Regions from separate parts of the Streptomyces sp. NBC_01260 genome, predicted to be linked through region 4. Evidence: riboswitches for the same ligand, from Rfam matches in the RefSeq annotation. Region 4 holds a riboswitch; each other region holds the start of a gene.

Region 1 (7,895 bases), 4.9 Mb from region 4:
GTTGCGCCTGCGGGACAAGGGCAACACGGTGCTCGTCGTGGAGCACAAGCCGGAGACGATCGCGATCGCCGACCATGTCGTCGACCTCGGCCCCGGCGCCGGGACGGCGGGCGGGACCGTCTGCTACGAGGGCACCGTCGAGGGGCTGCGGGCCGCGGGCACCGTCACCGGCCACCATTTCGACGACCGGGCCACCCTCAAGGACACGCTGCGCAAGCCCACCGGCGCGCTGGAGATCCGCGGCGCGAAGGCGAACAACCTGCGTGACGTGGACGTCGACATTCCGCTCGGTGTCCTCGCCGTCGTCACCGGAGTCGCCGGTTCCGGCAAGAGCTCGCTGATCCACGGCTCGGTCTCGGGCCTGGACGGGGTGGTGTCGATCGACCAGGGTGCGATCCGCGGCTCACGACGGAGCAACCCCGCGACGTACACCGGACTGCTCGACCCGATCCGTAAGGCGTTCGCGAAGGCCAACGACGTGAAGCCCGCGCTGTTCAGCGCCAACTCCGAGGGCGCCTGCCCCGGTTGCAACGGCGCCGGCGTCATCTACACCGACCTTGCGATGATGGCGGGCGTCGCCACCGTCTGCGAGGAGTGCGAGGGGAAGCGGTTCCAGGCCTCGGTGCTCGAATACCACCTCGGTGGCCGCGACATCAGCGAGGTGCTCGCGATGTCGGTGAGCGAGGCCGAGGAGTTCTTCGGCCAGGGCGAGGCGCACACTCCGGCCGCGCACCGCGTCCTCGGTAGGCTCGCCGACGTAGGGCTCGGCTACCTCAGCCTCGGCCAGCCGCTCACCACCCTGTCCGGCGGCGAGCGGCAACGGCTCAAGCTGGCCACGCACATGGGCGAGAAGGGCGGCACCTACGTCCTCGACGAACCGACCACCGGCCTCCACCTCGCCGACGTCGAGCAACTGCTCGGCCTGCTCGACCGGCTCGTGGACTCCGGCAAGTCGGTCATCGTGATCGAGCACCACCAGGCGGTCATGGCGCACGCCGACTGGATCATCGACCTCGGCCCCGGCGCCGGCCACGACGGCGGCAGCCTCGTCTTCGAGGGCACCCCGGCCGACCTCGTCGCGGACCGCTCCACCCTCACCGGCGAGCACCTCGCGGCCTACGTCGGCGCCTGAGGAAGGCCCTGACCGAGGCCCTCGGCTGCCGCCGTCCTGCCCGGTGTGTCCGGGAAGGCGGGGTGGTCGCCGAGGCGCCTCACGTAGTCCCGGAGCCGGGGGTGGCCGCCAAGGGTGCCGGCCGGGCCGAGATGGACGAGCGCCACCCACAGGTCCACATCCGCAGCGGTCAGCTCCTCGCCCAGCACGTAGGGCCGCAGGGCGAGGTGGTGATTCAGCAGGTCCAGCGCCGCCGAACGCTCCGAGGGCCCGGCGGCCGGGGTGACGTCGCGGTCCAGCAGGTCGCGGAGGGCTTCGATGTCCGCGGCGAGGCCCGGCGGGCGCAGGGAGGAGGGGCAGGCCTCGTCGTGGCCGGACAGCAGGCCCGCGAGGTCGCGGAGGATGTCGGGGGTGTGGTTGCTGACGATGCGTCCGCTCCACCGGTCGCACAGGGCGGGCGCCGTCAGCGCTCCGTCGTAGTGGTGCATCGTGGCCTCGTACGCGCTGCGCAGCGAGGCGTACGCATCGGGTGTCTCGGCGGGGTGTCCCAGGAGTGTGGTGGCGACCGAGTCCTTGAGGCCGAGCAGACCGAGGGTGATCGAGATGCGGAGAGAGCGCGGACAACTCGACGACAGGAAAAGCTCGTAGCGGTGCGGTGCCGGGTAGAAGCCGCCGGCCAGGCCGACGCCGATACGGCTGTGGATGCGGGAGGACCGCACCGCGGCCGTGGGGCGAAGGCGTGGGGCGAACGCGATCGCCCCGGGTGAAATGGGTTCGCACGTAGCTGAGTTGTCTGTGCTGGAACTGCGAGAAGCTGTCTCGGGCATGACTCTCCTATGGGAATCACTGTGGGAATCCCTGCGGGAACGAGGAAGCCGCCGCCGCCGCCTCGTGGGCACCAGCGGCCGGATGTCGACCGACTGCGCTTTCGTACCGGTCCGGATGGAACGGGCGGGCCGGTACGCGTCCGGGAATGCCGGGCTAGTAAGCGCTGGAGACCCGCTGCAGATCGATGTGCAGACGCCTCGTCAAGCCGTTCCTGGGCAATTCCCACCGGTCCCGACTTCGGGGCTCGCGAGACGCGAGACCACGCTTGCCCCGCCGCACCGGCAGGACCCGGTCGTCACCCGGGGCACCCCGTCGCGGTGGAAGGGTTGCCTGCCAGCGGGCCGGGGCCGATGAACTGCCTGAGCAGGGCGAAACCCGCACAGGAAGCGCTGACAATCGTGACCGTCCATGTCAGTTTCGGTGCCCCACGTGACGCCGTCAAGAAGGCCGGACGGGCCGTCTCGCCTGGTGGTCACCGGCGTTGACATTCCCTCGGGGGCCATGCCTAACTTGCGGCGCGGACCGGTGATGAGCGTCAGGAAATTCTCTGGTGCGGCAGTCGGCAACCCTCGTACGCGGTGGGGTGCCCGGGTTCGGACCGGACCGGTGGACGTTCGGCAGACGTGAGGCCCCGCGGGGCGGAATGGTGACGGTGAGAGCGATGCACGCAGCTGAGGGGATGGCTGCCTGGCGGTCCCGCGGCCGCGTCCTGCTGTGCGCGGACCGCTCCGTCGACCTGCAGCGCGTCAACAGCGCACTGTGTACGGCCGTTTGTCGCGTTTCCTGTTAAGGCTGACGGCCTTCTGAGCCTCTGGCCTCCCGGCTCTCCGCTCTTCTGAGCCTCAGCTTTCCGAGTCCTTGACGTCCACCGCTGTCGCGGTGCGCCCTCTCCCCGCCCGGCCCCCGTTCCGCGCCGCTCGCCGCGTCCCGCCGATTCGTCCCTGATCGGCGCGGCGTCGCTGCCGGCCGCGGTCCGGGCTGTCCGCATCCGCTGGAGCCCTCCGTGAGTGAATCTCCTGGCGTCGCTGTGTCCTCGGGATCAGCGCCGCCCCCCGAGGCGGTCACCCGCCCCGGCCCACCCTCAGCGCCGAAGCCCCTGACGGCGCAGCGGGTCCTTCCGCTGCTGCGTCCCGGCCGCTGGATCGTCACGGCCGTCGTGCTCGTGCTGGTCGCCCAGACCGTCCACGGCCTGGCGACCAACCCCTTCTACCAGTGGGACCGGTTCCAGTACTGGTTCCTGCGGCCCACGATCCTCGAAGGCTTGCTCATCACCCTCGAAGTCACCGTGTACAGCGCCGCGTTGGGGCTGCTCGGTGGCGTACTGCTGGCACTGGCCAGACTCTCCCCGAGCCCGGTGCTGCGCGCGGTCAGCTGGGTCTACACCTGGCTGTTCCGATCGGTGCCGCTGATCGTGGTCCTGCTGTTCCTCTACAACTTCAGCGCGCTCTACCGCACACTGAGCGTCGGAGTGCCGTTCGGCCCGGCGTTCTTCACCTTCGACGAGTCCCGCCTCGCCACCGACATGGCCGTAGCCGTCATCGGCCTGAGCCTCAATGAGGCGGCGTACGCCTCCGAAGTGGTCCGCGGCGGCATCCTCTCGGTCGATCAGGGCCAGCACGAGGCGGCCTCCGCCCTCGGCCTCCCGAGGCGGTACCAGTTCGCGAAGATCGTCTTTCCGCAGGCCCTGCGCTCCATCACCCCGAACTACGTCAACCAGCTGATCGGCCTGATCAAGGGCACCTCGCTGGTCTTCTACGTCTCGCTGCTCGACCTGTTCGGCTCCGTGCAGAGCATGGGCAGCACCTACCCCGGCGACATTGTGCCGCTGCTGCTGGTGGCCACCGCCTGGTACCTGATCCTCACCAGCGTCGTGTCCGTCATCCAGTTCTACGTCGAGCGGTACTACGCGCGGGGCGCGCTGCGCACCCTGCCGCCGACGCCGCGGCAGAAGCTGTGGACCGGTCTCGGCGATCTACGGGCTCGGGTCCGGAAGGAGACGGCGATATGACCGCCAGGGCGACCGAAGAGGCCGGGGCGATCGAGAAGACCGGCGCGGCCGGCACGACTGGGGCGTCCGGGACGGGAACGGCGGCGGAGATCGTAAAGACCCTCGCGACACGCCCCGCCGCGGTCGAGGTGCACGATGTGCACAAGTGGTACGGCTCCCAACGCGTCCTGGAAGGCGTGGCGTTGGCCGTGCGGCCCGGCGAGGTCGCGGTCGTCCTCGGACCGTCCGGCTCCGGCAAGTCCACGCTCCTGCGTGTGATCAACCACCTGGAGAAGCCCGAGATCGGCCATGTCAGCCTGAACGGCGAGCTGATCGGCGTACGCAGGCATCGCGGGCGCCTCAAGGAGCTGAGCGAACGGGCCATCCTGGCGCAGCGCAGCCGGATCGGGTTCGTCTTCCAGAACTTCAATCTCTTCCCGCACCTGACCGTGCTGGACAACGTGGCCGCGGCTCCGGTGGCGACCGGAAAGCTGACCGGAGCCGAGGCACGCGAACAGGCCCGCGGCCTCCTCGCCCGCGTGGGGCTCGCGGACAAGGCCGCAGCCTACCCGCGGCAGTTGTCCGGCGGGCAGCAGCAGCGCGTGGCCATCGCCCGCGCCCTCGCCCTGCGGCCCGGGGTCATCCTCTTCGACGAGCCGACGTCCGCGCTCGACCCCGAACTGGTCGGCGAGGTGCTGGCCGTGATCAAGGATCTGGCAGGCAGCGGCACCACCCTCCTGGTCGTCACGCACGAGATCGGGTTCGCCCGCGAGGTCGCCGACCGGGTCGTCTTCATGGACGCCGGCCGGATCGTCGAACAGGGTCCGCCCGAGCAGGTGCTGGACCACCCGCGGCACGAGCGGACCAGGGACTTCCTGAGCAAGGTGCTCTGATCCCACCTCCGGGCGCCCGCCTGTCGCTCCACGGCGTGACCCCGCGCCCCGCGCCGCCGGGCCCCGCCCGCACTCCCACCCCGCACTCCCGTCCCGTACACCCTCACCGCACCCGACAAGGACAGCCACCATGCGCACCCTCAGTCTCCGCAGCAGATTCCTCCGCGGCGTCACGGCCGCCGCGTCCGTCGCCTCTCTCGCCGCCGGGCTCGCCGCGTGCGGCGGCACGGGCGACGCCGCGACCAGGACCGACAGCGCGCCGGCCGGAACGGTCACCGTCGGCGCGCTCTCCAACGGCGCCGCCAAGGAGACCGAACTCAAGGTGCCCGAGGTGAAGTCGATCAGCGCCGGACTTCCCAAGCCGATCGCCGAGAGGGGCACGTTGGTGCTCGGCGTGGGCGCGCTGCCGGCCGGGTTCCCGCCGCTGGCGTACGTGGGCCAGGACCAGAAGACCCTCACCGGCGCCGAACCCGACCTCGGCCGGCTGGTCGCCGCGGTCCTCGGGCTCAAGCCGGAGCTGAAGAACTCGACCTGGGAGAACATGTTCGTCGGCATCGACAGCGGCAAGGTCGACGTGGCCCTGTCGAATGTCACCGACACCGAGGAGCGCAAGAAGAAGTACGAGTTCGCCTCCTACCGGGAGGACAACCTCGCCTTCGAGGCGCTGAAGAAGAGCACCTGGAATTTCGACGGTGACTACCGCAACCTGGCCGGCAGGACCGTCGCCGTCAGCGCCGGCACCAACCAGGAGCGAATCCTGCTGGAGTGGAAGGCGAAACTGGCGAAGGAGGGCGAGAAGCTCACCGTCAAGTACTACCAGGACAACAACGCCCTGGCCCTGGCCCTGTCCAGCGGCAAGATCGACATCTCCTTCGGCCCCAACCCCGGAATCGCCTACCACATCACCCAGACCGCGAAGACCCCCTCACCGACGCGTAACGCGGGCAAGTTCTCCGGCGCGGGTGCGACGCTCCAGGGGCTCATCGCCGCCACGGCGAAGAAGGGCAGCGGACTGGCGAAGCCCGTCGCCGACGCGATCAACCACCTGATCAAGAACGGCCAGTACGCCAAGTGGCTCGCCGCCTGGAACCTCTCCAACGAGGCCGTCCCCGCTTCCCGGGTCGACCCGCCCGGACTGCCGCTCGACAACGCCTGACCCACGTCCACGCCCACGCGTCCGCCGAGCGACCGCGCCGTCATGAGGCGGCGCCGAGCCGGCCACCTCCCGGATACGGAGACCCCGCACCGCCATGTCCACCAGCGTCCATCACGCCCCGCCCCCGAGCCCGACGGAACCGCACATCCTGGACAACGCCGCCTGGGCCGCGCTGAGCGGTCCGCACGCCGACCTCGCCGAGCGCCTGGGCCGGGCCGCCCGATACCCCACGGACGTCTCCCCGTTCAGCGCCCTCGCCGACCCGGCCGACCCCCGAGCCTGGGGCGATCTGGCCGCACTGGTCGGACCCGGCACCGCCACCCCGGTCTCCGGAGCCCGGGGGGTGCCCGAGGGCTGGACGATCGAGCGCAGCGGCGACGGCGTCCAGCTGGTCGGTACGGCGCTCTACGCCGAACCTGCCCCCGAAGCGGAACGGCTAGGACCCGCCGACGTACCCGAGATCCTCGACCTGGTCGCCCTCACCCGGCCGGGACCCTTCCTGCCCCGCACCATCGAACTGGGCAGCTACCTGGGCATCCGGGACCGCGGACGGCTGATCGCCCTGGCCGGTGAACGCCTGCACCCGCCGGGCTGGACGGAGATCAGCGCCGTCTGCACCCACCCGGACCACCGCGGCCGGGGTCTGGCCACCCGGCTGGTCCGCGCGGTCGCGGCGGGCATCAGGGAGCGCGGGGACACCCCCTTCCTCCACGCGGCCGCGAGCAACACCCACGCGATCCGGCTCTACGAGTCGATCGGCTTCACCCTGCGCCGCCGCACGCGGTTCCTGCTCGTGCGCGCGCCGGGCGGGCAGCCGGAGACACGCGGACCTGGAGAACCAGGAGCCCGGCAGCCGGAAGTACGGGGATCGCGGGAACAGGAAGCCGGACAGCCGGAAGAAACGGCATAGCCGTGCGGTTGTGCCTGAGGACGACCGAGCGGCGCCCCGACGGGGACCGCGAGCGCGAGGGCGGTGCGGACCCCGGGGTCCGCCGTGCACGAAGGGTGGAGGTGGAGCAGGTGCGGATGCGTGCCGTGACCCGCCGCCGCGCCGTGAACACCGCCATGCCCAGCCGCCCCCGCCTGTACTCCCGGCAGCACATCGATCTCCTGCGCGTCGCCGGCGCGCTCTGTCGCTCCTGACCCGTTGCCCTCGCAGCCGCACCCCGCGCCCGGGGCCGGCCTCTTCGTACGGTCGATCAGGAAGGCACCTCTCTCGTGTCGTCGTCACCCTCCCCTCTGCATCTCGCCGTGGCCCTGGACGGAGCGGGCTGGCACCCGGCCGCCTGGCGCGAACCCGTCTCCCGCCCCCGTGAACTGCTCACGGCCGCCTACTGGACCGACCTGGTCACGGAGGCCGAACGCGGACTGCTCGACTTCGTGACCATCGAGGACGGGCTCGGCCTCCAGTCCTCGTCCCACACCGAGCCCGACGGGCGCACCGACCAGGTCCGCGGCCGGCTGGACGCCGTCCTCATCGCCGCCCGGGTCGCCCCGCTGACCCGGCACATAGGCGTGGTGCCGACGGTGGTGGCCACCCATACGGAGCCGTTCCACCTGTCCAAGGCCATCGCCACCCTCGACTACGTGAGCAGCGGTCGCGCGGGCCTGCGGGTGCAGGTCACGGCTCGTCGAAACGAGGCCGCGCACTTCGGGCGCCGTACGTTCCCGCCGTTGCGCGTCGAGGACTACGAAACACCCGCCGGGCAGGAGCTGCTGACCGGCCTGTTCGACGAGGCCGCCGACTACGTCGAGGTCGTGCGACGGCTCTGGGACAGCTGGGAGGACGACGCCGAAATCCGGGACGTCGCCACCGGACGCTTCATCGACCGCGCGAAACTGCACTACATCGATTTCGAGGGCGCGCACTTCCGGGTGAAAGGCCCCTCGATCACGCCCCGGCCGCCCCAGGGCCAGCCG
Region 2 (7,895 bases), 2.7 Mb from region 4:
TCGTCGGCACGTACATCTCGATGTTCCTGTTCGGCGGGGAGTTCCCCGGTGGCGACATCGTCGCCCGGTTCTACTCGATCCACATCCTGCTGCTGCCCGGCATCATGATGGGCCTGCTGGTGGCACACCTGATCCTGGTCTTCTACCACAAGCACACGCAGTTCGCGGGTCCCGGCCGGACCAACAAGAACGTCGTCGGCATGCCGCTGCTCCCGGTGTACATGGCGAAGGCCGGAGGATTCTTCTTCCTGGTCTTCGGCGTCATCGCCGTCATGGCGGCCATCGCCTCGATCAACCCGATCTGGGCCATCGGCCCGTACCGCCCGGACCAGGTGTCCACCGGCGCCCAGCCCGACTGGTACATGGGCTTCGCCGAGGGTCTGATCCGAGTGATGCCCGGCTGGGAGATCAACCTCTGGGGTCACACGCTCGTCCTGGGTGTGTTCATCCCGCTGATGGCCTTCGGACTGGTGCTCGCGATCATCGCGGTCTACCCGTTCATCGAGTCCTGGATCACCGGGGACAAGCGCGAGCACCACATTCTGGACCGCCCGCGCAACGCTCCCACCCGTACGGCCTTCGGCGTGGCCTGGATCACCGAGTACATCATCGTCTTCATCGGCGGCGGCAACGACCTGTGGGCCACGCACTTCCACCTGTCGCTGAACGCCATCTCGTGGTTCGTCCGGATCTTCATCTTCGTGGGCCCGGTCATCGCGTTCATCGCCACCCGGCGGATCTGCCTCGGCCTTCAGCGCCGGGACAAGGAGAAGGTGCTGCACGGGCGCGAGTCCGGGCTCATCAAGCGCCTGCCGCACGGTGAGTTCGTCGAGGTCCACGAGCCGCTCTCACCCGCGGCGCTGCACACGCTCACCGCGCACGAGCAGTACAAGCCGCTCGAGATCGGCCCGACGGTCGACGAGAACGGTGTCGAGCGCAAGGTGTCCCTGGTCCACAAGGTGCGGGCCAGGCTCAGCCAGAGCCTGTACGGCGAGGACAACCAGATCGCCAAGCCCTCTGCCGAGGAGTACAAGGAGATCAACAGCGGCCACGGCCACCACTGATCACCTGAACTGATCGCCACAGCAGGAGCCCCGCCCATCCATACGATGGACGGGGCTCTTCGCTGTCCCCCGCGCTCGATAGGGTGGTCACATCCCTTTATCGGCTGTGGACCCCAGGAGCGGACCATGAACGTTGTGACCCCGGTCGGCGGCGACAGCGTGGCGGCTCGTACCTGGCCCGGCGTGCTGACCCCGCTGCTGCGCGGCGAGGACCTGAGCGCCGACGACACCGCGTGGGCGATGGACCGCATCATGAGCGGTGAGGCGACCGACGTGCAGATCGCCGGCTTCGCGGTGGCCCTGCGCGCCAAGGGCGAGACCGTCACGGAGGTCACCGGTCTGGTCCGTGCGATGTACGAGCACGCCACCACGATTCACGTGCCCGGCCGTACGGTCGACATCGTCGGCACCGGTGGCGACATGGCCAAGACGGTCAACATCTCCACCATGTCCGCGATCGTCGTGGCGGGGGCCGGGGCCAAGGTCGTCAAGCACGGCAACCGCGCCTCCTCCTCGGCCAGCGGCTCCTCCGACGTACTGGGCAAGCTCGGCGTCAATCTGGATCTGCCCCCGCAGCGCGTCGTCGAGGTGGCCGAGGAGGCGGGCATCACCTTCTGCTTCGCGGTGAAGTTCCACCCCGCCCTGCGGTACGCGGCGAAGGCCCGGGCGGAGCTGGGCGCCCCGACCACCTTCAACATTCTCGGTCCGCTCACCAATCCGGCCCAGGTGCGCTCCCAGGCCATCGGGGTCGCCGACCTGCGGATGGCACCCATCGTCGCGGGCGTGCTCGCCGAACGCGGCAACTCCGCGCTGGTCTTCCGCGGCGACGACGGCCTGGACGAGCTGACCACCACCGCGACCTCCAGGGTCTGGGTGGCCCGGGACGGCGTCGTGCGCGAGCAGGCCTTCGACCCGCGCGACGTCGGCCTGGAGCTGGTACCGGTGGAAGCGCTGCGCGGCGCCGACGCCTCGTACAACGCCGATGTGGCCCGCCGGCTGCTGGCCGGCGAGACCGGTCCCGTACGGGAGGCCGTCCTGCTCAACGCGGCGGCGGCCCTGGTCGCGCTGGACCAGGGGGAGGGCACGCTTACCGAGCAGCTCGCCGCCGGTATCGCGAAGGCCGCCGAGTCCATCGACTCCGGGTCCGCCGGGCGGGCGCTGGAGAGATGGGTCAGGGCCAGCAACGCCTGAGCGCAGGGAATGTGAAGCAGGGCGCAGTCCATGATCTGGACTGCGCCTTGCGCGTTCACCCACGTATGGCAAGATGCTGGGCAGGTCATGAGTGACAGCGACTACGGCCCCGGCCCGCTGTCCGGCAACCCTCCGTCCGTGGCGGGGTGCCCCGGGTGAAGACCAGGCCGTAGGCAGCGAGGTCTGCGGCAAGCGCGGACCCCTCGACGTCGTGAGACGTCCACCCGTGGGGTCCTGGTCCTCAGGGAGCCTCTGTGAGCAAGCGAATGCGATAGGGCTTTTCGGCCCTCCTCCGCACACCCTTCTTCTTCCTTCCGTGCTGCCGCGTATCCGCGGGCACGCGGAATTCGCCTGCCTGTTACGGGAGTTCGTCATGTCTGTCTTCACCGCTGCCGCCGACCAGTCCATTTGTGCCCCGTTGCCCGTTCTGGGGAAGGATGTGACGGTTCCGCTGGTGACCGGCGGTGAGGTCACGTACGCCGCGCTGGACTACGCCGCCAGCGCCCCGGCCCTGCAGCGGGTGTGGGACGACGTCGCCGCGTACGCGCCGTACTACGGCAGCGTCCACCGCGGCGCCGGATACCTCTCGCAGCTCTCCACGGACCTCTTCGAGAGCAGCCGGGTCACCGTCGCGGAGTTCCTCGGCTGCCGCGCCGACGATCAGGTGGTCTTCACCCGGTCGACCACCGACTCGCTCAACCTGCTGGCCGCGGCGGTTCCCGCCGACTGCCAGGTCTTCGTCTTCGAGACCGAGCACCACGCGTCGCTGCTGCCCTGGCGCGACGCCCGCGTGACCTACCTGAACGCCCCGCGCACCCCCGCCCAGGCCGTCGCCGCGCTGGAGCGGGCACTCGCCGACCGCGATCCTTCCCCGAGCTCTCAGCTTCGTTCGAGCAGGGGAGGCCCCACTGGTCCCGCGCTGGTCTGCGTCACCGGCGCCTCCAATGTCACCGGTGAGCTGTGGCCGGTCAAGGAGCTCGCCGCCGCCGCGCACGCTCACGGCGCGCGGATCGTGCTGGACGCCGCGCAGCTGGCCCCGCACCACCCCGTCGACATCGCCGAGCTGGACGTCGACTGGGTCGCCTTCTCCGGACACAAGCTGTACGCGCCGTTCGGCTCGGGCGTCCTGGCCGGCCGCTCCGACTGGCTGCGCGACGCCGACCCCTACCTGGCCGGCGGCGGCGCCTCCCGCAAGGTGGCCCGGCGGGCCGGCGGCGGGGTGGACGTCGAGTGGCACACCACCGCCGCCCGCCACGAGGCAGGTTCCCCCAACGTCATCGGCGTCTACTCCATCGCCTCCGCCTGCAAGGCGCTCACCGAGGCCGGATTCGAGGGCCTGGTCGCCCGGGAGCAGCAGCTCGTCACCGCGGTCCGTGCCGGACTCGCCGAGGTCCCCGCGGTCAAGGTGCTCTCGTTGTTCGGCGACGACGCCCCGCGGGTCGGCGTCATCTCCTTCGTGGTGGAGGGCTGGAACAGCTCGCACTTCGCCGCGGCGCTCTCCGCGGAGTACGGCATCGGGGTGCGCGACGGACTGTTCTGCGCCCACCCGCTGGTGCGCACCCTGCTCGGCAGCGACCCGCAGGACGTCGGCGAGTGCGGTGCGCCTGAGGCCGATCCGGGGGAGAGGTCGCTCAACGCGATCCGGGTCAGCTTCGGTGCCGGCACGCCGGACGAGCACATCGAGCGCTTCGTGCGGGCGGTCAAGGAGCTGGTGAGCGAGGGCGCCCAGTGGAAGTACCGCACCGAGGGCGGCCGTTGCGTCCCGGACCGGGGTACCGCCCAGGTCTGAGGGGCGCAGAACGCGTTCGGCCGGGTACGGACAGCTGTCCGTACCCGGCCGAACGTATGTACCTATGCGTCCAGGCCGATGGCGAAGGCCGCCTCCAGGTCGTGCTGCGAGTACGTACGGAACGCCACGTGGGTGTCGGTCCCCTCGACGCCGGGGATCTTGCTGATCCGGCCGGGGATGACGTCGGCCAGATCGTCGTGCTTGGCCACCCGGACCATGGCGATCAGGTCGTACGTACCGGTGACCGAGAAGACCTCGCTGACGCTGTCCAGCGCTGCGACGGCCTCGGCGATCTCGGGAATCCGGTCCACACTGGTCTTGATGAGCACGATCGCGGTGATCACGGCTGGCTTTCTCCCTCGGTGGCCGTGGCTGGAGATCTCACTCTAGCGCCACGCCGGTAGCGCCCCCAGGCGTAGAGGAAGCCGATGGCGAAGCCGACCACATGAGCGAGATAGGCCACGCCGGGGCCGCTGCCGGCGCCCTTGGCGGCCAGCCACTGCAGCACGAACCAGAAGATCAGCACGATCCAGGCGGGGAAGCGCAGCGGCAGGAAGAGCAGGAACGGGAACACGCTGGTGACCCGGGCCCTGGGGAAGAGGTAGAGGAAGGCGCCCAGTACCGCCGAGATCGCCCCGGACGCGCCGACGAGCGTCTCGTCGGACGTGGCGTGCGCGGCCGCGTAGGCGAGCAGGGCGAGGTAGCCGCAGCCGAGGTAGAAGAACGCGAACTCGGTGTGGCCCATGCGCTCCTCGGCCATCGCTCCGAACACGTACAGGAACAGTATGTTGCCGAGCAGATGCAGCCAGCTGCCGTGCACGAAGAGCGCGGTCAGCGGCGTGAGCAGGGCGTGGGCGGAGCCGTCCCAGAGTTCGCTCGGGATCACGCCCCAGCGCTCGAAGTACCCGGCCTGGGCGGACAGCAGGGCGTCCGCGCTGCCGTACACCGGGTTGAGCCCGGAGAGCGGGCTGATCGCGAAGACCACGCAGCACAGGGCGATGAGGGCGTACGTCACCGGCGGCCCGCCCGAGGTGGCCGCCCGCAGGAGTCTGCCGGCCGCAGCCCGCCGATCGATCATGAACAGAGCATGACGCAACTGGAGGGAACAGGACAGACCGCCTCGCCGTGCCGGTGGTATGCGGCGAGGCCGTAGGGTTACGGCAGGACATCCGCAGTTCGACGGCGCACCGCGAAGATCCTTATGTGGCAGCACGAGGCCCGACGAAAGAGGACGCAACGATGACGACGGTTCCCCAGCCGACCGAGGCGACCCGCTGGCGCTGCACGCTCTGCGGAAACCTCACGCGATTCGACGTGACGCGCTCCTCCAAGGTCGTCGAATACGTCCATCTCGACCTGGCCGGGGAGTCGAGCGTCGAGGAACGCGAGGTGGTCAGTGAGACCATCGAGTCGGTGCGCTGTCGTTGGTGCAACGCGGTGGACCAGATCGAGCTAGTCGACAGGCCCGGTGCCGACTCCTGACGGGGCCGTGCGGACATACAGTTTGAGGTGACGGATGGTGGAGCAGCCCGCTGGCGGCGCCGCGTCGGCCGATGCGGCCGACGATGCCGTGGAGGTGCTCGACCGCCCGCTGCCCGAAGGTGTACGGCGTCGGGTCGTCGCGCTGGTCTCGGACGCGTTCGGCGGCCTCACGGTCACCGAACTCCCGGCCCAGCTCAGACAGTACGCCCGCTTCACGCCGACCCGGCGTGCCAAGTTCGCCGGGAACGCGATGGCGGCCGCCCTGGAGGGCGACGCCGCGTTCCGCCGGCGCATCGGCGAACGGCTGAGGGAGACCCAGCCGGAGCTGAGTGCCGCCCTGGAGGCCGGCTCGCCGCCCGCCGCCGCCGACCCCGTCGATGTGGCCGCCGCGGCCTATGTGCTCCGTCCGGCCGGCTGGGTGAAGCTCCTCGCCGCCGCGGGTGAGGAGGCGCAGCGGGCCGACGCCGAGCGGGCCGACGACGAGATCCGGCGCGAACTGGGACGGCTGAGCGAGGAACTCGCCCAGGCCCGCGCCCAGACGAGGAGCGAGACCGAACGGCTCCGCAGTGACCTCGACGCGGCCCGCAAGGAGGCCGAGTCGCTCCAGCGCAAACTGCGCAGCGCGGCCAACGAGGTGAAGCGCGGCGAGGCCGCGCTGCGCCAGGGCAGGGCCGAGAGCGACGCCGTACGGGCCGAGGCGGCCGCCCAGGTCTCGGCGGCGGAGAGCGAGACCCGGAGGCTGCGGGCCCGGCTCGGCGAGGCGGAGGCGTCCGTCGAGGCGGGGCGCCGGGCCGCCCGCGAGGGGCGGTCGGTCGAGGACATGCGGCTGCGGCTGCTGCTCGACACGGTGCTCGAAGCGGCCGGCGGACTGCGCCGCGAACTGGCCCTGCCGCCGTCCTCGATGCGCCCCGCGGACACCGTCGACGCCGTCGAGCCGGGCCGGATGTCACCCAAGGACATTGCCGCCAGAGCCCTTTCGGACACCGATCCGGCGCTGCTGGACCAACTCCTCGCGCTGCCGCAGGCGCACCTCATCGTGGACGGCTACAACGTCACCAAGACCGGCTATCCGCAGCTTCCGCTGGAGAAGCAGCGGCTGCGGCTGCTGGGCGGCCTGTCGATGCTCGCCGCCCAGACGGGCGCCGAGATGACCTGCGTCTTCGACGGGGCCGAGCTGGCCGCTCCGGTGCTGCTCGCGCCGCCCCGGGGGGTGCGGGTGCTGTTCAGCAGGGCGGGGGTCACCGCGGACGAGCTCATCCGGCAGCTCGCGCGCGCCGAACCGTCCGGGCGGCCCGTCGTGGTGGTCTCGACCGACCGCGAGGTGGCCGACGGAGTGGCGAAGGCGGGGGCCAGGCCCGTTGCGTCCCTCTTGCTCCTGAAGCGGCTTTCGCGCGTTTAGCGAGACTTGTTGCGGCTCGTCGGAAATTACGGAACGGGCCGTCAATTCACCGCTACACGCAGTGTGGTGCGGGTAAAGAAGTGCCCGCTGTGACGAGATTTTTCCTGCGAGGATTTGAACTGATCACAGGATGGTCACTATGGTCGGGCCTCGAACCTTCGCACGGTTGATCACCCATCCGGGGTGGCAGTGAAGGAACCGCCGAGTCCGTGATCTGCACGGAGCCGGGGATTCATGTCCCCCACAGCCCGGTAGGCGGCTCGAGGAAGAAGGAGCTCGCCTTCGTGGCGTCCCACCGTCGACCCAAGAACCCGAGCCGCACCCGTGTGACCGTGCTCACCGCGACCGCCGCTGCGGCCGTGGCCCTGACCTCCCAGGCCGCTCACGCCGACCCCAAGCCGACCAAGAGCGAGGTCAAGGCGGAGGTCGACAAGCTCTACCACGAGGCGGAGGCGGCCACCGAGCAGTACAGCGGGGCCAAGGAGAAGCAGGAGAAGCTCGAGAAGCAGGTCGGCGCGCTGCAGGACAAGGTGGCGCGCGGTCAGGAGGAGCTCAACACGCTCCGTGCCGGGCTCGGTTCGATCGCCGCCGCGCAGTACCGCTCGGGTGGCATCGACCCCTCGGTGCAGCTCTTCCTCGCCTCGGACCCGGACAGCTTCCTCGACCAGGCCTCCTCGCTGGACCAGTTGACGGCCAAGCAGGCCGAGTCGCTGACGAAGATCCAGGAGAAGCAGCGGTCCCTCGCGCAGGAGCGCAAGGAGGCCCAGGACAAGCTGAACGACCTCGCGGACGTCCGCAAGACGCTCGGCGAGAAGAAGAAGCAGCAGCAGGGCAAGCTCGCCGAGGCCCAGAAGGTGCTCAACACCCTGACCGCCGCCGAGCGCGCGAAGATGCGCGAGGACGACCTGCGCGCCAGCCGCTCCGCCGGCGACCGGGTCGACCTGGGCAGCGAGGTCCCCGCCTCCGCCCG
Region 3 (7,895 bases), 2.8 Mb from region 4:
AGAGCCCCGCCCCGGGGCAGATGTGCGGACCGTGGCCGAAGGTCATGTGCCGGATGGGGGTGGGGCGGGTGATGTCGAACGCGTCCGCGTCGGCGCCGTGCTGCTCGAAGTCCCGGCCGATCGCCCGGTACGAGATGACGACGCCCTCGCCCTTGGCGATGACGTCGTCACCGACCTGGATGTCCTCGGCGGCGAACCGCATCAGCAGATGAGTGGTCGGGGTGTCCCACCGCAGCGTCTCCTCGATCACGCTCTCCCAGGAGACCTCTCCGTCGAGGACCATCCGCAACTGTTCCGGGTGGGCCAGCAGGGCTCGTACGGCATTGAGGATGAGCCCGATGGTGGTCTCGTGGCCGGCCGCGACCATCGCCTTGAGATTGCCCACCACCTCTTCCTCGGTGAGGGGCTCGCCGCCCTCTTCGGCAAGGATCAGCGCGGAGGTCAGGTCATCAGTGGGCCGTGCGGCCTTCTCTCGCACGAGCCCGGCGTAGAAGACGTCCAACTCGGCCAGCAGGGCGAGCCGTTCGTCCTGCGGGGTGAGCATCGAGAAGAAGGCCTTGTACTGCCTGGTCAGCATGGCGTTCTCGGCGGGGTCCACGCCCATCAGCATGCCGACGACCCGCATCGGCAGCGGCTGTGCGAACACCGACTTGAGGTCGACGACGGCCCCGTCCCTGCCGCCTTCGGCGAGGGCGTCCAGCAGTTCCCCGGTGAACTTCTCGATGTCGGGCCTGATGGCCTCCAGCCGGCGAGGCGTGAGCGCCTGGGAGGTCTTGGTCCGCAGCCGCCGGTGCTCGGCGCCGTCCACGGTGAACATGGACCGCCCGGCATCGATCATCCCGATCAGGGGCCACGCATGTGTCACCTCTCCGCTCTGCCACAGCCCCCAGGCGTCGATGTCCTTCACCAGCCGCGGGTCGACCAGGAGCTGACGGGCGTCGGCATGCCGGGTGACGGTCCAGGCGGGCACGCCGAGCAGCTCGATCCGGGCGAGCCGCCCGGCGTCGCGCAGCCTCGTCGTCTCACCGTCCAGGTCCTGGACCATGGGGTCGATGACGACGGTCCCGCCGCCCGGGGCAGCTGTGTGCGCGGCGGCGTGAGGGCAGTTCACGAGGGGTCTCCTGTCGTACGAACGGGGGTGAACCGAACGGGGAGCGAGGTGGTCCCGCGCAGAAACGCGGAAGGCCGCCGTACGAGGTCCGCGACGGCGACCCGGAGGTCGAGGTCGGGCAACCGGTCGAGCAGCACCTCGATACCGGTACGGGCGATGGTCTCGGCGATCTCCTGAGCGGGGAAGGGGCACCGGTACTCGCCGTGGCTGAAGGCGAGATGCGCGCCGTTGCCCCCTTGGGCCGAGGCACCGCCGCCGGACAGGTTCTGCCGGATGAGCGGATCGGTGTTGGCGGCGCCGAGCCCGAGCAGCAGCATGTCCCCCGCCCTGATCCGCTGCCCGCCGAGCTGGGTGTCCCGGGAGGCCCAGCGTCCGGCGAGGATCTGCGTCGGCGTGTCCTGCCAGAGCACCTCGTTCATGGCCTCGGCCACGCTGCGCCGCCCACCTGCCATCGAGTCGGCGAACTCGGCCTCGGTGAGCATCAGCCGCAGCGAGTTGCTGATCCAGTCGGCGGTGGTGAGGTGCCCGGCGGCCGTGATGGCCATCAGGTCGAGCATGTACTCCTCGTCGGTGAAGGCCTCGGGGAAGGCGAGCATCCGGGAGGTCACATCGTCCCCGGGCTCGGCGCGCTTGGCGGCGACCAGCCGCCGCATGTGCTCCCCGAAACGCAGATGAGCCTCCTGCGCCCCCGGACCGCCGTCGGCCAGGTCCTTCAGCACCTGGGCGATGTCGGCGCCTTCGTCATCGGGGAATCCGACCAGCCGCGCGAGGACGAGTACGGGAAGGGGCTCGCAGAAGTCGGCGACGAGGTCGGCGGTGCCCCGGCTGCACACGGCGTCGATCAGCCGGTCGGCCAACTGCTCGCAGTGGCTGCGGATCTGGAAAGGGTCGGCTCCTTCGAGGGCGGGCCCGACCATCCGGGCGTGCCGCCGGTGTTCGTCACCCGCACTGAAGTAGATGGACGGCAGGGGCCGCCCGACCATGGGCAGCAGCGGCCAGTCCTCGGGGATGTTCTTCCACTGGTTCCACAGGCCGACATCACGCGGGAAGAGCTCGCCGTCGCTGGTGACTTGATGCAGTTCGCGGTACCCGATCACCAGCCAGGCGGGGAATCCGCCCAGCAGTTCCACCGGGGCGACCGGCCCGTGATCACGCCGCATGGCGCGATAGACGGCATGCGGCTCGGTCTGGAACGCGGGCCCGCTGAGCGGCACGGCCCCCGGCGCCGCGTGCGCGGGGCACTCCGGAGGGGGCAAGGTGGGCTCGGGCTCTGCGGAGGAGGGGCGCGTCATCGTCCTGACTTCTGTGGCGGAAGCTTCACGCGTCACGATCATGCGATCAACGCACGCCCACTATAAGGATTTTATGTGACGCCACAGCGGTCAACTGCGATCAAATGTGCAGCCCGAACGAAGCCCCGAGCGGACATCTCCACACAATTGACCAACATCTCGAAGTACCGCCCCCGACCACCCCGCGCCCGACCACGCGTCGCCCTCGCCCCGGCTACGGCTACGGCTACGGCTACGGCTACGGCTACGGCTACGGCTACGGCTACGGCTACGGCTACGGCTGACTGGAGCCTGCCGCGGCGCCGCACAACTCCCCGCTGACGAGGGCCACGTTGACGAGTCCGGCGACCTGGTCGTCGCCGTTCACGAGCTTCAGCGCATGCCACCGGGACAGCCAGTACACGCGTCCGCGGTGACCGGCGAGCGCCTCCCTCAGCAGGTCCGGAGCGTGCGTCCACACCTCTGGAAGGCCGCCCGCGTAGTCGAACGCGGCACGCAGTTCGACCCACCCGTCGTCCCGGACGTCACCGGCGGTCAGCAGTATCTCGACGGCCTGCCCCGGCTCCTGCCGGCACTTCTTGGCATGGATCCAGTGCACCTGATGGCCTGCGGCGTAGCGCTCGCAACCGTCGCTCCGCACCGAGCCGGTGAGGTGACGCAGCATGGTGAGTCCCGCCTTCCGGGGATGAGGGACCCCGAGCGCCTGCACCACGGTCCGCTGTTCCCCGCACCTCGCGCACGGGGCAGGTCGTCACCCGGAGCACCCGCAGCGGAGCGGGGTGCCGTCCAGCCAGCCGGGGCTGCGCGCTGGAGCTCATGACCCGTCAAAACCCTAACGCATTGGGGCGGTACGCCCCGACGGGCGGCGCCGCACAGCCGACGGATAGTCAGGGGTGCATGGGGACAGGGCCGGACCCGGTCCCCATGCACCCCTGTCCTTGCGATGACGGCTCGATCAGCCGGTGCCGCGGCACGGGCCGGTCGGTCAGCCGGTGACGAGCCCGGGGTCGCTCGTGCCGGCCTCGCCCGTCTCGATGTGCCCGGCGAACCGCCGCAGGAACGTGGCGTCCGCGTCCGAGACCACCGTGATGTCGTACCAGCGCTTGCTTCCCCGCAGGTCAACGGCGTGCTTCACGGTCGTGCCCGCACGCACCTTGAATGTCTGCGCCCCGCCGCCGTAGGCATCCGCGTTGCGCACGGTCAGCTGGACAGTGCCCGTGCCGGCATGGGTGAGAGTCAGGTCGAGCCCTCCGTTCGTGGCGTTATGACGTGCCGTCACCTCCGGTCCTGCCGCCTTGCCGGGCCCCCGGAAGGCGCGCAGGAACCCGTTCGGACCGTGCACGGTGAGGTCGGTCACTTCCTTGGAGTAGGCCGTGTTCCAACGGTCGGAGAGCGACTTGCCCGCCTCGGTGGTGTAGGTCCAGGGCCCGTCGCCGCGATTCGCGGACGTCACCAGGAACTGCGCCCCGGCCGCGTCGCCGCCGCTGAAGGTGAGCTGATACTTCCCGGAGGCCGGGTCGGCCACCCCGTCCACGAGGGGCGCGTACCGCAGTGGCCGGGTGCGCCGCGAGCCGGGCTCCTGCTTCGGCACGCTGCCGGAGGCCGGCGGCGCCGGTACGTAGTCGGGGTGCCGGTTGCCGTCCGGCGGCGCGTATCCGTCCGTGGAGGGCAGCGAGACGGGTGCGGTGTCCTTGCGGCGGAAGTCGAAGGCCGAGGTGAGATCGCCGCAGACGGCGCGCCGCCAGGGCGAGATGTTGGGCTCGTGCACGCCGAAGCGCTCTTCCATGAAGCGGATGACGGAAGTGTGGTCGAAGACCTCCGAGCACGAGAAACCGCCGGTGCTCCACGGGGACACGACCGTCATGGGCACACGCTGGCCGAGCCCGTACGGACCGGCCAAGTACCGGATGTCGCCGGGAAAGTGATCGGCGGAGGTGTCCACGGTGGACAGCCCCTGCGCGGCCCCGGACGGTACGAACGGCGGCACGACGTGGTCGAAGAATCCGTCGTTCTCGTCGTACGTGATGAACAGGGCGGTACGGCCCCAGACCTCGGGGTTGGAGGTCAGCGCGTCCAGCACCTGCGAGATGTACCAGGCTCCGTAATTGGCGGGCCAGTTGGGGTGCTCGCTGTAGGCCTCTGGCGAGACGATCCACGAGATCTTGGGGAGCGTCCCGGCCCGGACGTCGGCCTTCAGATCGTCGAGGAGCCCGTCACCGTTCTTGACGTCGGTTCCGGTGCGCGCCTTGTCGAAGAGGGGTTCTCCGGGCTTGGCATTGCGATAACTGTTGAAGTAGAGAAGCGAGTTGTCGCCGTAGGTCCCCCGGTAGGCGTCGTTGATCCACCCCCAGGAGCCGGCGGCGTCGAGCCCGTCGCCGATGTCCTGGTAGACCTTCCACGACACCCCGGCCTCCTCCAGCCGCTCGGGGTAGGTCTTCCAGCCGTACCCCGCCTCGTCGTTGCCGAGCACGGGACCGCCGCCGGTGCCGTCGTTGCCGGTGTACCCGCTCCACAGGTAGTAACGGTTCGGGTCGGTCGAGCCGAGGAACGAGCAGTGGTACGCGTCGCAGACGGTGAACGCGTCGGCGAGCGCGTAGTGGAACGGAATGTCCTCACGGGTGAGGTGGGCCATCGTCGTAGCGGTCTTGGCAGGCACCCACTGGTCGTACTTGCCCTTGTTGAGAGCCCAGTGACCACCGGCCCAGTCGTGGTTCAGGTCCTGGAGGAACTGCAGCCCGAGATCGTCGGCGGGCGGCCGGAACGGCAGCACCTCCCGTCCGAGGAAGTCCTTCTGATGCCAGACCGGCTTCCCGCTGGGCAGCGTGACCGGACGCGGGTCACCGTAGCCGCGCACACCCTTCATGGTGCCGAAATAGTGATCGAAGGAACGATTCTCCTGCATCAGCACGACGATGTGCTCGACGTCCTGGAGCGTGCCCGTACGGCCCTTCGCGGGCAGTGACGCGGCCCGGGCGATGCTGCTCGACAACGCGGTGAAGGCGACCGTTCCCCCGGCGAGTTGCAGGAGTCGGCGACGGTTGAGTTCTTCCATGAGAGGGGCCTCTGTGGGGTGAGGAAACATAAGGGCGAAAGCGACTGGAGTGTTCCAGAACCGGCGGGCCGGCGGAAGACCCGTGCAGTGTGCACACGGTGGCATTCGGCCGAACACTCGGCGGCGGGAAGGCGGGGGCTCCCGTTCGCAGTCCGGACCGTGGCATCCGCCGCCGCGTCCGGGTACGCATGAATGCTGCGAGCCGGAACTGGACTGCGAGGTCGACATGTCGGCGAAAGAGAGCGCGACCGGGCCGGTTTGCCGTGAGCGATCCCGGAAAGACGCGGGGAGCCAACTGACCCCAAGGAAAGCGATGTTGCCTATGCGTGCAAGATCCGTACGTACCTCCGGCATCCTGACCGCGGCGCTGCTGCTTTCGGCCGCCGCCGTCGCTCCGTCGGCCGGCGCAGCCGTCCGGGACACGGCCGGACCACTGACTGGTGACGGTGGCGCCCCGCACTGCACAGTGAACGCGACGTCCGGCAGCGAGCGTTGTTATCGGACGTTCACGGAGGCCATCGAGGCCGCCAGCGGAGGCCGGGTCACCGGGGCACCACTGTCCGCGACCGAAGCGGTGCGCAGTGACGCGTTCAACGCCCGAATGGCCGACCAGGCGCAGGACGGGGTCATCCAGGGAACCTTCTTCGAGGACGAGCAGTACGGAGGCGCGTCCCTGACCATCTGGGGCGCCGAGCCGTGTGTGAAGGACGGCTGGGTCAACTTCCAGTTCGACCTCGAGGACGACTGGAAGAACCGCATCTCCTCCTTGCAGCCGTGGGGCGGCTGCGCACTCTGGCTCTACCCCGAGCCGGGACTGAACGGTGACCGGGACGGCCCGTTCGAGGCGAACAGCGCCGCCATCGGGTCGTTCATGAACGACCGCACCCAGTCCATCGGCTTCAGCTGACCACCGTTCCCACCGGGCGCTCATGCCCTCCCTCCCCCCACACAGGCACGATCACCCCCCACGGAGATCACCCATGACAGTGAAAGTCCGGCTCCCCCTGCTTCTCGCGGCGCTCGTGACCGCGGGCAGCGCCGTCCTGAGCGCTCCGGGCACCGCGCTCGCCGAGGACCAGCCCACCATCCGTGAACTGCTCGACAAGTGCGACAACGGGACCGACAGCTGCGTCTTCCACCCCGACGGGGCAGCCGAGATATCGATGGGCGAGTCCCACCAGGTAGGCGACTCGGCCTTCAACTGCACCCCGGACAGCCAGACCACCACCGTCGGCTGGTCGGACACGACGGGCGAGTCCAACAGTGTCGGCGTCTCCCTGACCGCGGAGTACGGCTTCTCGCTCGTGTTCAAGATGAGCATCACGGCCACCTACGGGCACACGTGGGAGAGTTCACACACCGAGTCGGAGCTGACGGCCGTGAACGTCCGGCCGGGCGAGGTCGGCTGGGTGACCCGCGAGGTCCAGATGCAGCACGTCAGCGGAACGTACGAGCTGCACTTCCCGGACCGTTTCCACGGCCACTACTACTGGTACGTGCCCTTCGACGCGACGGGCCCGATGCCGGACGCGCCGAGCACCAAGACGCAGCACACCCGGGCGATGACCGATCAGGAGAGGGCGGACCACTGCGGCTGACGCCGCCCGGCGGGCCTCTGCCCGGCCGGAGGCCCGCCGGAGCCCCTCCCGATCCCGGACGGAAGGGGCTTTGCGGGGCTGGAGCTCCGCCGTGCCAGGGACGCCTGTCCCCCTTCCCTGCCGGAACACCCACGCAACCCGCACCCCCCGTGACTCCCTGCTGTTCCTCAACTTCGCTGCGAAGCCGCCATCCGGTGAGGAATCATGCGATTCATGGCTCAGCTCGAAGCGCGCGAAGTGCCGCTGCACAAAGGTCCGACTTGCCGCTGTCGCCAACGACGACGTGGCGAACTTCGGCAAGGTCTTCGACCGCGTCTTCGCCGACAAGATGGCCGACCACATCGATACGATCGCCGGCATGGGGCGGCAGTACTTCGGGCCCGACAAGGCAGTCAAGTCCAGCCTCGACCGCAGCGCGCGCCGGGCGGCGTGGCGGATGATCCGCCGCGAGGAGAGCGTGGACGAGTAGTCCCGCCGCACGCAGGAGGTCCCGCCGTTACGCCCTGTGCGGGCGCGCCGGGGCTCTCCTAGCGTTTCGCGCTCAGTTGGTGACTAGGCCGACGAATCCGGTCCATGCGCCTGGACCGACGGTCAGCATGGGGCCGCTGAGCTGCTTCGAGTCGCGGATGTGCACATGGGTTGCTGCGGCGACAAACTCCACGCACTGGCCGCCGTTGCCGGTGCTGGAGCTGCTCTTGCGCCAGGCGACTTCGACGCATTCGCCGCCTTCGCCACTGCTGTAGCTGCTCTTGAACCAAGCCGCGTCCGGCACGCTCGGCATCTCCGTCCGGCCCATCATCCCTCTTCCAGAAGTCCCTTGACGAAATCCAGCGATTCACTCG
Region 4 (7,895 bases):
GCCGCTCGTCGAGCAGGGCCCGGTAGGCGAGCATCCCGCGGACGATGTTCTTGGACAGCTCCGTACGGTCCACCCGCACGATCGTCTTCCGGCCGGGGCCCACCTGTTCGCGCAGCGCCGCCATCCGGTCGTCCACGTCCGCCTCGTGCGCGCGGCGGAGCAGGAAGTCCGCGTCGGCGCCGAGCCCGTGCACGCCGATGCGGGTGTGGCCGGTGCCGCCGAGGATCTCCGTGCAGCAGCCGATGAAGGCGTCCGCCCAGCGGCGGGTCAGGAAGGCCGCCCGGTCGGCGCCGAGGATGCCGCGCAGCACCTGCTCGGCGATGTCGTCGGGCAGCATCCGGAAGTAGTCGACGGGCGCCCACGGGGTGTGCGAGAAGTGGCCGATCCGCAGGTCGGGGCGGAGTTCGCGGAGCATTCCGGGCACCAGCACCAGGTGGTAGTCCTGCACCAGGACCGCCGCGCCCTCGCCCGCCTCCTCGGCGAGCGCTTCGGCGAAGGCCCGGTTGTAGGCCTCGAAGGAGGCCCACTGGCGGCGGAACTCCGCGTCGAAGACGGGTTCCACCGGGGTCTGGTAGAGCAGGTGATGGACGAACCAGAGCACCGAGTTCGCGATGCCGTTGTACGCGTCGGCGTGCACGTCCGCGTCGATGTCGAGCATCCGTACGCCCGGCTCCCCGACCCCGCGGCGGACCGCCTCGCGGTCGCCGTCACCGAGTGCGGCGCAGACCCACATCTTGTCGTCCACCGCGCTCAGCCCGGAGACGAGACCGCCCCCGCCCCGTTTCGCGTCGAGCGAGCCGTCCTCGTGGAGCGCGTACGAGACCGGACCGCGGTTGGACGCGACGAGTACCTGGGCGGCGTGCTGAGGGGCGTGCTCGGAGACCATGCTGCGGAACCTAGCCCGATCCCGAACCGTCCAAACGTGCGTGCGTCCGCGCTCCGGTCATGCCGCGCGGCGTGAGACGTACTCCTCGATCTCGCGCATCGGCGGCCGCTCCTCGGTGTCCACCGGATAGGTGTGCGGGACGAAACCGCGCTCGCCGCGCTCGAACTGGGTCAGCGAGGGGCGGACCAGATGGCCCCGGGAGAGCCGGAGCTGAGCGGTCCGGTAGATGGCCGCCGCCATCCGGCCGAGTGCCTGGCCGTCCTGGTGGCGGTGCTTCCTGACGCCGACGTCGACCTGTCCGAGCGCGTCCAGGCCGACCGTGTGCAGGGCGTCGACGAGCAGCCCCAGCTCCACTCCGTAACCGACCGGGAACGGCAGCTGTTCGAGCAGGGAGCGGCGTACGGCGTACTCGCCGCCCAGCGGCTGGACGAAGCCGGCCAGCTGCGGCCAGTGCAGATTGAGCAGCGGCCGTGCCACCAGTTCGGTGACCCGGCCGCCCTGGCCTGCGGTGTCCCCGAGGGGGCGGTCGTACATCGCCTTGACGAACTGCACCGAGGGGTCGGTCAGCAGCGGGCCGACGATGCCGGAGACGAAGTCGGCCGAGAAGTCCTTCAGGTCCGCGTCGATGAAGCAGACGATGTCACCGCCGGTCACCAGCAGCGACCGCCAGAGCACCTCGCCCTTGCCGGGGACGGCCGGGATGCGGGGCAGGATCGCGTCCCGGCGGATCACCCGGGCGCCCGCCCGGCGGGCGACCTCGGCGGTGGCGTCCGTGGAGCCGGAGTCGATCACCACGAGTTCGTCGACCAGCCGGACCTTCTCCATGAGCTCGCGCCGGATCACCCGGACGATGTCCCCGACCGTCGCCGCCTCGTTGAGCGCGGGCAGGACGACACTCACGCTCCCGCGGTGCGGGCCGCCGTCCCCGGCGGCCAGGAGCTGCTCCAGCGGGCGGTCGGCACAGGACCAGGAACGCCTGGTCAGCCAGCCTTCGACCTCTTCCAGCACGGTCGATACTCCCTGTATGTGATCCATCTCGCGGTTCGGACGACTATCTCAACAGTCCGGTGCTTCGGTTACAGTCTTGAACAACGCAGATGGCCGTGGCATGCCGGGGTCCATCCGCTGATAAACGCCTGGATCCATGGTCCAGTGCCACAGCGCTCATCCAGAGGGACAGAGGGAACGGCCCGTTGAAGTCCCGGCAACCATCCCGCCGACCGCGAGGTCAGGTGGGGACGGTGCCAATTCCGTCTTGTGGCGAAATGCGTCACGAGGAAGATGAGGAGAAAGGGCCTCGCCATCATGGCTGTTCAGACTGTTGCAGCAAACACCGAATCCTCTGTGGACCTTGGTCCCGCCGCGGCGCTTTCCTGCCGCGAGTGCGGAGAGCGATTCGAGCTCGGACCCCTTTTCGCCTGTGCGAGCTGTTTCGGGCCGCTCGAAGTGGCGTACGACCTGCCGAGCGGCTCCCCGGACGAGCTGAAGAAGCGCATCGAGGCCGGACCCGACAACATCTGGCGGTACGCGCCGCTGCTGCCGGTCCCCGCCGATGTCGCGGACAAGCCCAACATCAACCCCGGCTTCACCAAGCTGGTCAAGGCCGACAACCTCGCCCGTGAACTGGGCGTCACCGGCGGCCTGTACGTCAAGGACGACTCCGGCAACCCGACGCACTCCTTCAAGGACCGCGTCGTCGCGATCGCCGTCGAGGCCGCCCGCGCCTTCGGTTTCACCACGCTCTCCTGCTCCTCCACCGGCAACCTCGCCGGTGCGGTGGGCGCCGCCGCCGCCCGCGCGGGCCTGCGGTCCTGCGTGTTCATCCCGCACGACCTGGAGCAGGGCAAGGTCGTCATGGCCGCGGTGTACGGCGGTGAGCTGGTCGGCATCGAGGGCAACTACGACGACGTCAACCGCTTCTGCTCGGAGCTCATCGGCGACCCGCTCGGCGAGGGCTGGGGCTTCGTCAACGTCAACCTGCGCCCGTACTACGGCGAGGGTTCCAAGACGCTCGCGTACGAGATCTGCGAGCAGCTCGGCTGGCGGCTGCCCGACCAGATCGTCATCCCGATCGCGTCCGGCTCGCAGCTCACGAAGATCGACAAGGGCCTCCAGGAGCTGATCAAGCTCGGTCTGGTCGAGGACAAGCCGTACAAGATCTTCGGTGCCCAGGCCGAGGGCTGCTCCCCGGTCTCCACCGCCTTCAAGGCCGGACACGACGTCGTGCGGCCGCAGAAGCCGAACACGATCGCCAAGTCCCTGGCGATCGGCAACCCGGCCGACGGCCCGTACGTCCTGGACATCGCCCGCCGCACCGGCGGCGCCGTCGAGGACGTCAACGACGAGCAGGTCGTCGACGCGATCAAGCTGCTGGCGCGCACCGAGGGCATCTTCGCCGAGACCGCCGGCGGGGTGACGGTCGGCGTGACGAAGAAGCTGATCGAGGCGGGTCTGCTCGACCCGTCGCTCACCACCGTCGTCCTGAACACCGGTGACGGCCTCAAGACGCTGGACGCGGTGGCCGCCACCTCGCAGGCGACGGCGACGATCCGGCCGAGCCTGGACGCCTTCCGCGCCGCCGGCCTCGGCACCAGCTGACTCGGCACCAGCTGACTCGGCACCGGCTGAGAGGCTGCCGCAGCCTCCGGCCACCCGTGACTCCAGGAAGGGCACCCACCATGAGCGTCAAGGTCCGTATCCCCACCATCCTCCGCACCTACACGGGCGGCCAGGCCGAGGTCCCGGCCGAGGGCGCGACCCTCTCCCAGGTCATCGATTCCCTGGAGCGGAACCACCCGGGCATCGCCGCCCGCGTCCTGGACGACCAGGGCAAGCTCCGCCGCTTCGTGAACGTGTACGTCAACGACGACGACGTGCGCTTCGAGGGCGGCCTGGAAGCGGTCACCCCGGACGGCGCCGGCATCTCGATCATCCCGGCCGTCGCGGGCGGTTGCTGACCCCGGGACCCGAGCGTTCCCACTTCACCGCGTCACCGGAATTGCCCCCTCCGCGAGAGAAGCGGAGGGGGCAATTCTGCATGGTTGAGCGCGGTAGAGTGTGGGAAGTCCCCTCCGCTGCCCGTGCCCCCCGCATATGAGAATGCGCCCGGCCACGACAAGATGCAGCCAAAGTACCTGAACTTCTTGCGCCATAAGTCGCCTTTGTCTGGCCCGACTTGCCCTGGAATCTCATGAGTTACTCATGTTCGGGCGATCGGCGCTGCCCAGAATTCTCGTCCGATTGACCTGTTGCAGAGGGCAGTTGGGCAGATACATTCGGCCGCGGTCGACGCGTTCCGGCGCACGCACCCTCTCCTGTCGGGGGGTGGGTTCTGACCCGGGCCCGCGAAGTGCGGTCCTGTGCAAGGGCCAGTAATAGGGGAGTTGGGCATGGCTCAGGGCACCGTCAAGTGGTTCAACGCGGAGAAGGGGTACGGCTTCATCGCGGTCGACGGTGGTGCGGATGTTTTCGTCCACTACAGCGCGATCCAGATGGACGGATACCGCACCCTCGAAGAGGGTCAGCGAGTTGAATTCGAAATCTCGCAGGGCCAGAAGGGGCCGCAGGCGGACATGGTCAAGCTCGCTGTCGGCTGAGCTCGGCACGGTCGGCCAACGACACTACTCACGCACGGAGGGCCCGTACCCCTGGGGTACGGGCCCTCCGCGCGTCCGGGCCCCCTCGGCCCCCTGTCCGGTTGTCCGCACTCCGGAGGGGGCGCTTGCGCCCGCCCGTCGCCCGACCGCCACCCCTCAAGGAGCCTTCGGCGCTTGCACTCGACGGGGTCGAGTGCTAATCATTGGGCTTAGCACTCTCCGGGTGAGAGTGACAGAAACTTGGACCGGGCCGGTGAGGCCCGCAGGTCTGTCGGGGCAAGGAACCGGCAGGCGGCAGGCCGTCCGTCGCGGGCGCCACTCGGTCCGGAGAAATCCACCCCTGTCCGGGAGGACCACTTCATATGGCCAAGATCATCGCGTTCGACGAGGAGGCCCGGCGCGGTCTTGAGCGCGGCATGAACCAGCTCGCCGACGCCGTCAAGGTCACCCTCGGCCCCAAGGGCCGCAACGTCGTCCTTGAGAAGAAGTGGGGCGCCCCCACGATCACCAACGATGGTGTTTCCATCGCCAAGGAGATCGAGCTGGAGGACCCGTACGAGAAGATCGGTGCGGAGCTGGTCAAGGAGGTCGCCAAGAAGACGGACGACGTCGCCGGCGACGGTACGACCACCGCCACCGTTCTCGCTCAGGCGCTCGTCCGCGAGGGCCTTCGCAACGTGGCCGCGGGTGCGAACCCGATGGCTCTCAAGCGGGGCATCGAGAAGGCCGTCGAGGCCGTCTCCGCCGCCCTCCTGGAGCAGGCCAAGGACGTGGAGACCAAGGAGCAGATCGCTTCGACCGCCTCCATCTCCGCCGCTGACACCCAGATCGGCGAGCTCATCGCCGAGGCCATGGACAAGGTCGGCAAGGAAGGCGTCATCACCGTCGAGGAGTCCCAGACCTTCGGTCTGGAGCTCGAGCTCACCGAGGGTATGCGCTTCGACAAGGGCTACATCTCGGCGTACTTCGCCACGGACATGGAGCGCATGGAGTCGTCCCTGGACGACCCGTACATCCTGATCGTGAACTCGAAGATCAGCAACGTGAAGGACCTCCTTCCGCTGCTCGAGAAGGTCATGCAGTCCGGCAAGCCGCTGCTGATCATCGCCGAGGACGTCGAGGGCGAGGCCCTGTCGACCCTGGTCGTCAACAAGATCCGTGGCACCTTCAAGTCCGTCGCCGTCAAGGCTCCGGGCTTCGGTGACCGCCGCAAGGCCATGCTCGGCGACATCGCCATCCTCACCGGTGGCACCGTCATCTCCGAGGAGGTCGGCCTCAAGCTGGAGAACGCCGGTCTCGACCTGCTCGGCCGTGCCCGCAAGGTCGTCATCACCAAGGACGAGACGACGATCGTCGACGGCGCCGGTGACAGCGACCAGGTTCAGGGTCGCGTCAACCAGATCCGTGCCGAGATCGAGAACTCCGACTCGGACTACGACCGCGAGAAGCTCCAGGAGCGCCTCGCGAAGCTGGCCGGCGGCGTGGCCGTCATCAAGGCCGGTGCCGCGACCGAGGTCGAGCTCAAGGAGCGCAAGCACCGCATCGAGGACGCGGTGCGCAACGCCAAGGCCGCCGTCGAGGAGGGCATCGTCGCCGGTGGTGGCGTGGCTCTGCTCCAGGCCTCGGCCGTCTTCGAGAAGCTGGAGCTCTCGGGTGACGAGGCGACCGGCGCCAACGCCGTCAAGCTGGCGCTGGAGGCCCCGCTCAAGCAGATCGCCGTCAACGGTGGTCTTGAGGGTGGAGTCGTCGTCGAGAAGGTGCGCAACCTGCCGATCGGTCACGGCCTCAACGCCGCGACCGGCGAGTACGTCGACATGATCGCCGAGGGCATTCTCGACCCGGCGAAGGTCACGCGCTCCGCCCTGCAGAACGCCGCGTCCATCGCCGCGCTCTTCCTCACCACCGAGGCCGTCATCGCCGACAAGCCGGAGAAGGCCTCCGCGGCCGCTCCGGGCGGTATGCCGGGCGGTGACATGGACTTCTGATCCTGACGGATCGGTAGTTCGGCACAGCTTCACCACGTCGGCCCCCGGGGAGCGATCCCCGGGGGCCGACGTCGTTCGCGCATCCCGGCTACGGCGTGAACACCATCTCCGGGAAGCGGTCCGAAGGGCCGGCCAGCAGGTGGTCGTCGTGCCCGCACAGCCACCGCCCGAAGAACGACGCCACGTAGGCCCGGCTCGCGGCCGAGGACCGCTCCGGCCGCACCGTCCCGACCGCCGCCGCCAGGCCGCCGTCCGGTTCCGCGCCCTGCCGGGCCAGCTGCGGCAGCAGCACCTGCGCGTCGGTGTACGAGGCGTGGCGCGCTGAGCGTGGCGCCCCAGTCGACGGACCCCGGCGCCATCCCCAGGTTCAGTGCGGCGGCCCCCTCCGCTCCGCCGAAGTGGGCGGCCGCCGCAGCCGTCATCTGCGGCTCGCGCCGCGCCGGTCCGCCGGGTGCGGCCGGGTAGCGGACGCTGACCATGAGCTCGCGGCGCGCCGAGGTGCCCGGCAGCCACGGCTCGCTCCGCGCCGGGTCGACGAGGTGCAGGACGGTGCACCCGACCTCGAACGGGCCGGTGGGCCGGGGCAGCCGGGCGGCCGGCAGGGCGGCGCGCGTACGCCGGTCCCCGGCCGCGGAGGACGGCGCGGCGCCGGTGGCCAGCAGGGCGGATGCGGCGAGGCCGGTGGCGAGGACGCGCCGGCGGCCGGGCGTACGGGTACGAGGACGAGCGGTCGGGACAGCGGACACCTGGAACTCCCCGGTCGGGTGGTACGGCACGCGGCCGGGCCGCGTGCGCGCGGGTGCGGCGGGATGTTGCGAACGCCTCCACGATGCCCGGCGCGGCCCGCCCGGCGCGTGATACCCCGGTGCTCATTCGGTGGCGTGGCGCCTGGTACCCGGGTATGAGATCCGCCCCCGCCCGCAGGGCAGTTGGGCGTGCGCCGGGGGCCGGCCGCGGCCGCGCAACCGCCTCCGGGTCAGCCGGCGTCGAGGCCGTCGACCAGCCGGGTGAGGAAGCGGGTGAACGTGGCGTCGGGGGTGAGCGGCCGGCCGGCCGCGGAGAGCGCCTCGGCCAGTTCCGGATGGTGGCCGTCCGCGGCGACGGCCGCGAGGTAGCGCGCCTCGGCGGCGGCCCGGCCGGGTGACCGCGCGGCCTCGGCCTGGGCGACCTCGTGGGCGACGTGCCCGGCCACGAACGCGGTGAGCTGGGCGAAGATCTCCAGCCGCGCCGCCCCGTCCAGCCCGCTGGGCCGCAGCGCGGCCAGGGCGTGTTCCAGGAACGCGAGGGTGTTGGGGCCGGGGGTCCGGCGGGTCCGCACGGCCGCGGGCAGCCAGGGGTGGCGGAGCATGTGGTCGCGCTGGAGGTGCCCGACGGCCTTCAGATCGGTGCGCCAGTCGCCGGTGAGGGGGGCGGATGCGGGCAGTTCGC

What was found. Region 4 has a riboswitch for S-adenosylmethionine ahead of thrC (threonine synthase). Riboswitches for the same ligand answer to the same signal wherever they lie in the genome.
Region 1: it holds a riboswitch for S-adenosylmethionine, as region 4 does, so the genes downstream of both, OG322_RS41800 (putative leader peptide) here and thrC (threonine synthase) in region 4, are expected to answer to the same signal.
Region 2: it holds a riboswitch for S-adenosylmethionine, as region 4 does, so the genes downstream of both, OG322_RS28360 (aminotransferase class V-fold PLP-dependent enzyme) here and thrC (threonine synthase) in region 4, are expected to answer to the same signal.
Region 3: it holds a riboswitch for S-adenosylmethionine, as region 4 does, so the genes downstream of both, OG322_RS03585 (hypothetical protein) here and thrC (threonine synthase) in region 4, are expected to answer to the same signal.

The regions. Positions count from the first base shown of each region.
Region 1 is NZ_CP108464.1:8,537,183-8,545,077, forward strand. Features, by position in the region: gene OG322_RS38055 (ATP-binding cassette domain-containing protein) at 1-1,132, shown strand, start outside; gene OG322_RS38060 (glutathione S-transferase C-terminal domain-containing protein) at 1,117-1,830, opposite strand; gene OG322_RS41800 (putative leader peptide) at 2,093-2,218, opposite strand; SAM riboswitch class IV at 2,196-2,343, opposite strand; gene OG322_RS38065 (amino acid ABC transporter permease) at 2,943-3,947, shown strand; gene OG322_RS38070 (amino acid ABC transporter ATP-binding protein) at 3,944-4,819, shown strand; gene OG322_RS38075 (transporter substrate-binding domain-containing protein) at 4,950-5,975, shown strand; gene OG322_RS38080 (GNAT family N-acetyltransferase) at 6,070-6,885, shown strand; gene OG322_RS38085 (putative leader peptide) at 6,888-7,118, shown strand; gene OG322_RS38090 (LLM class flavin-dependent oxidoreductase) at 7,194-7,895, shown strand, end outside.
Region 2 is NZ_CP108464.1:6,358,633-6,366,527, forward strand. Features, by position in the region: gene qcrB (cytochrome bc1 complex cytochrome b subunit) at 1-1,064, shown strand, start outside; gene trpD (anthranilate phosphoribosyltransferase) at 1,191-2,255, shown strand; SAM riboswitch class IV at 2,339-2,456, shown strand; gene OG322_RS28360 (aminotransferase class V-fold PLP-dependent enzyme) at 2,629-4,044, shown strand; gene OG322_RS28365 (Lrp/AsnC family transcriptional regulator) at 4,107-4,388, opposite strand; gene OG322_RS28370 (rhomboid family intramembrane serine protease) at 4,385-5,122, opposite strand; gene OG322_RS28375 (hypothetical protein) at 5,284-5,526, shown strand; gene OG322_RS28380 (NYN domain-containing protein) at 5,564-6,925, shown strand; gene OG322_RS28385 (C40 family peptidase) at 7,210-7,895, shown strand, end outside.
Region 3 is NZ_CP108464.1:787,214-795,108, forward strand. Features, by position in the region: gene OG322_RS03570 (cytochrome P450 family protein) at 1-1,111, opposite strand, end outside; gene OG322_RS03575 (cytochrome P450) at 1,108-2,403, opposite strand; gene OG322_RS03580 (hypothetical protein) at 2,508-2,687, shown strand; gene OG322_RS03585 (hypothetical protein) at 2,678-3,067, opposite strand; SAM riboswitch class IV at 3,116-3,225, opposite strand; gene OG322_RS03590 (phosphocholine-specific phospholipase C) at 3,389-5,455, opposite strand; gene OG322_RS03595 (hypothetical protein) at 5,778-6,362, shown strand; gene OG322_RS03600 (hypothetical protein) at 6,436-7,053, shown strand; partial or broken gene OG322_RS03605 (hypothetical protein) at 7,304-7,522, shown strand; gene OG322_RS03610 (DUF397 domain-containing protein) at 7,595-7,834, opposite strand; partial or broken gene OG322_RS03615 (DUF5753 domain-containing protein) at 7,849-7,895, opposite strand, start outside.
Region 4 is NZ_CP108464.1:3,622,413-3,630,307, reverse strand. Features, by position in the region: gene OG322_RS15970 (alpha,alpha-trehalose-phosphate synthase (UDP-forming)) at 1-886, opposite strand, end outside; gene OG322_RS15965 (glucosyl-3-phosphoglycerate synthase) at 944-1,894, opposite strand; SAM riboswitch class I at 2,048-2,174, shown strand; gene thrC (threonine synthase) at 2,192-3,484, shown strand; gene OG322_RS15955 (MoaD/ThiS family protein) at 3,565-3,843, shown strand; gene OG322_RS15950 (cold-shock protein) at 4,276-4,482, shown strand; gene groL (chaperonin GroEL) at 4,845-6,467, shown strand; gene OG322_RS15940 (hypothetical protein) at 6,556-6,759, opposite strand; gene OG322_RS15935 (TetR/AcrR family transcriptional regulator) at 7,444-7,895, opposite strand, start outside.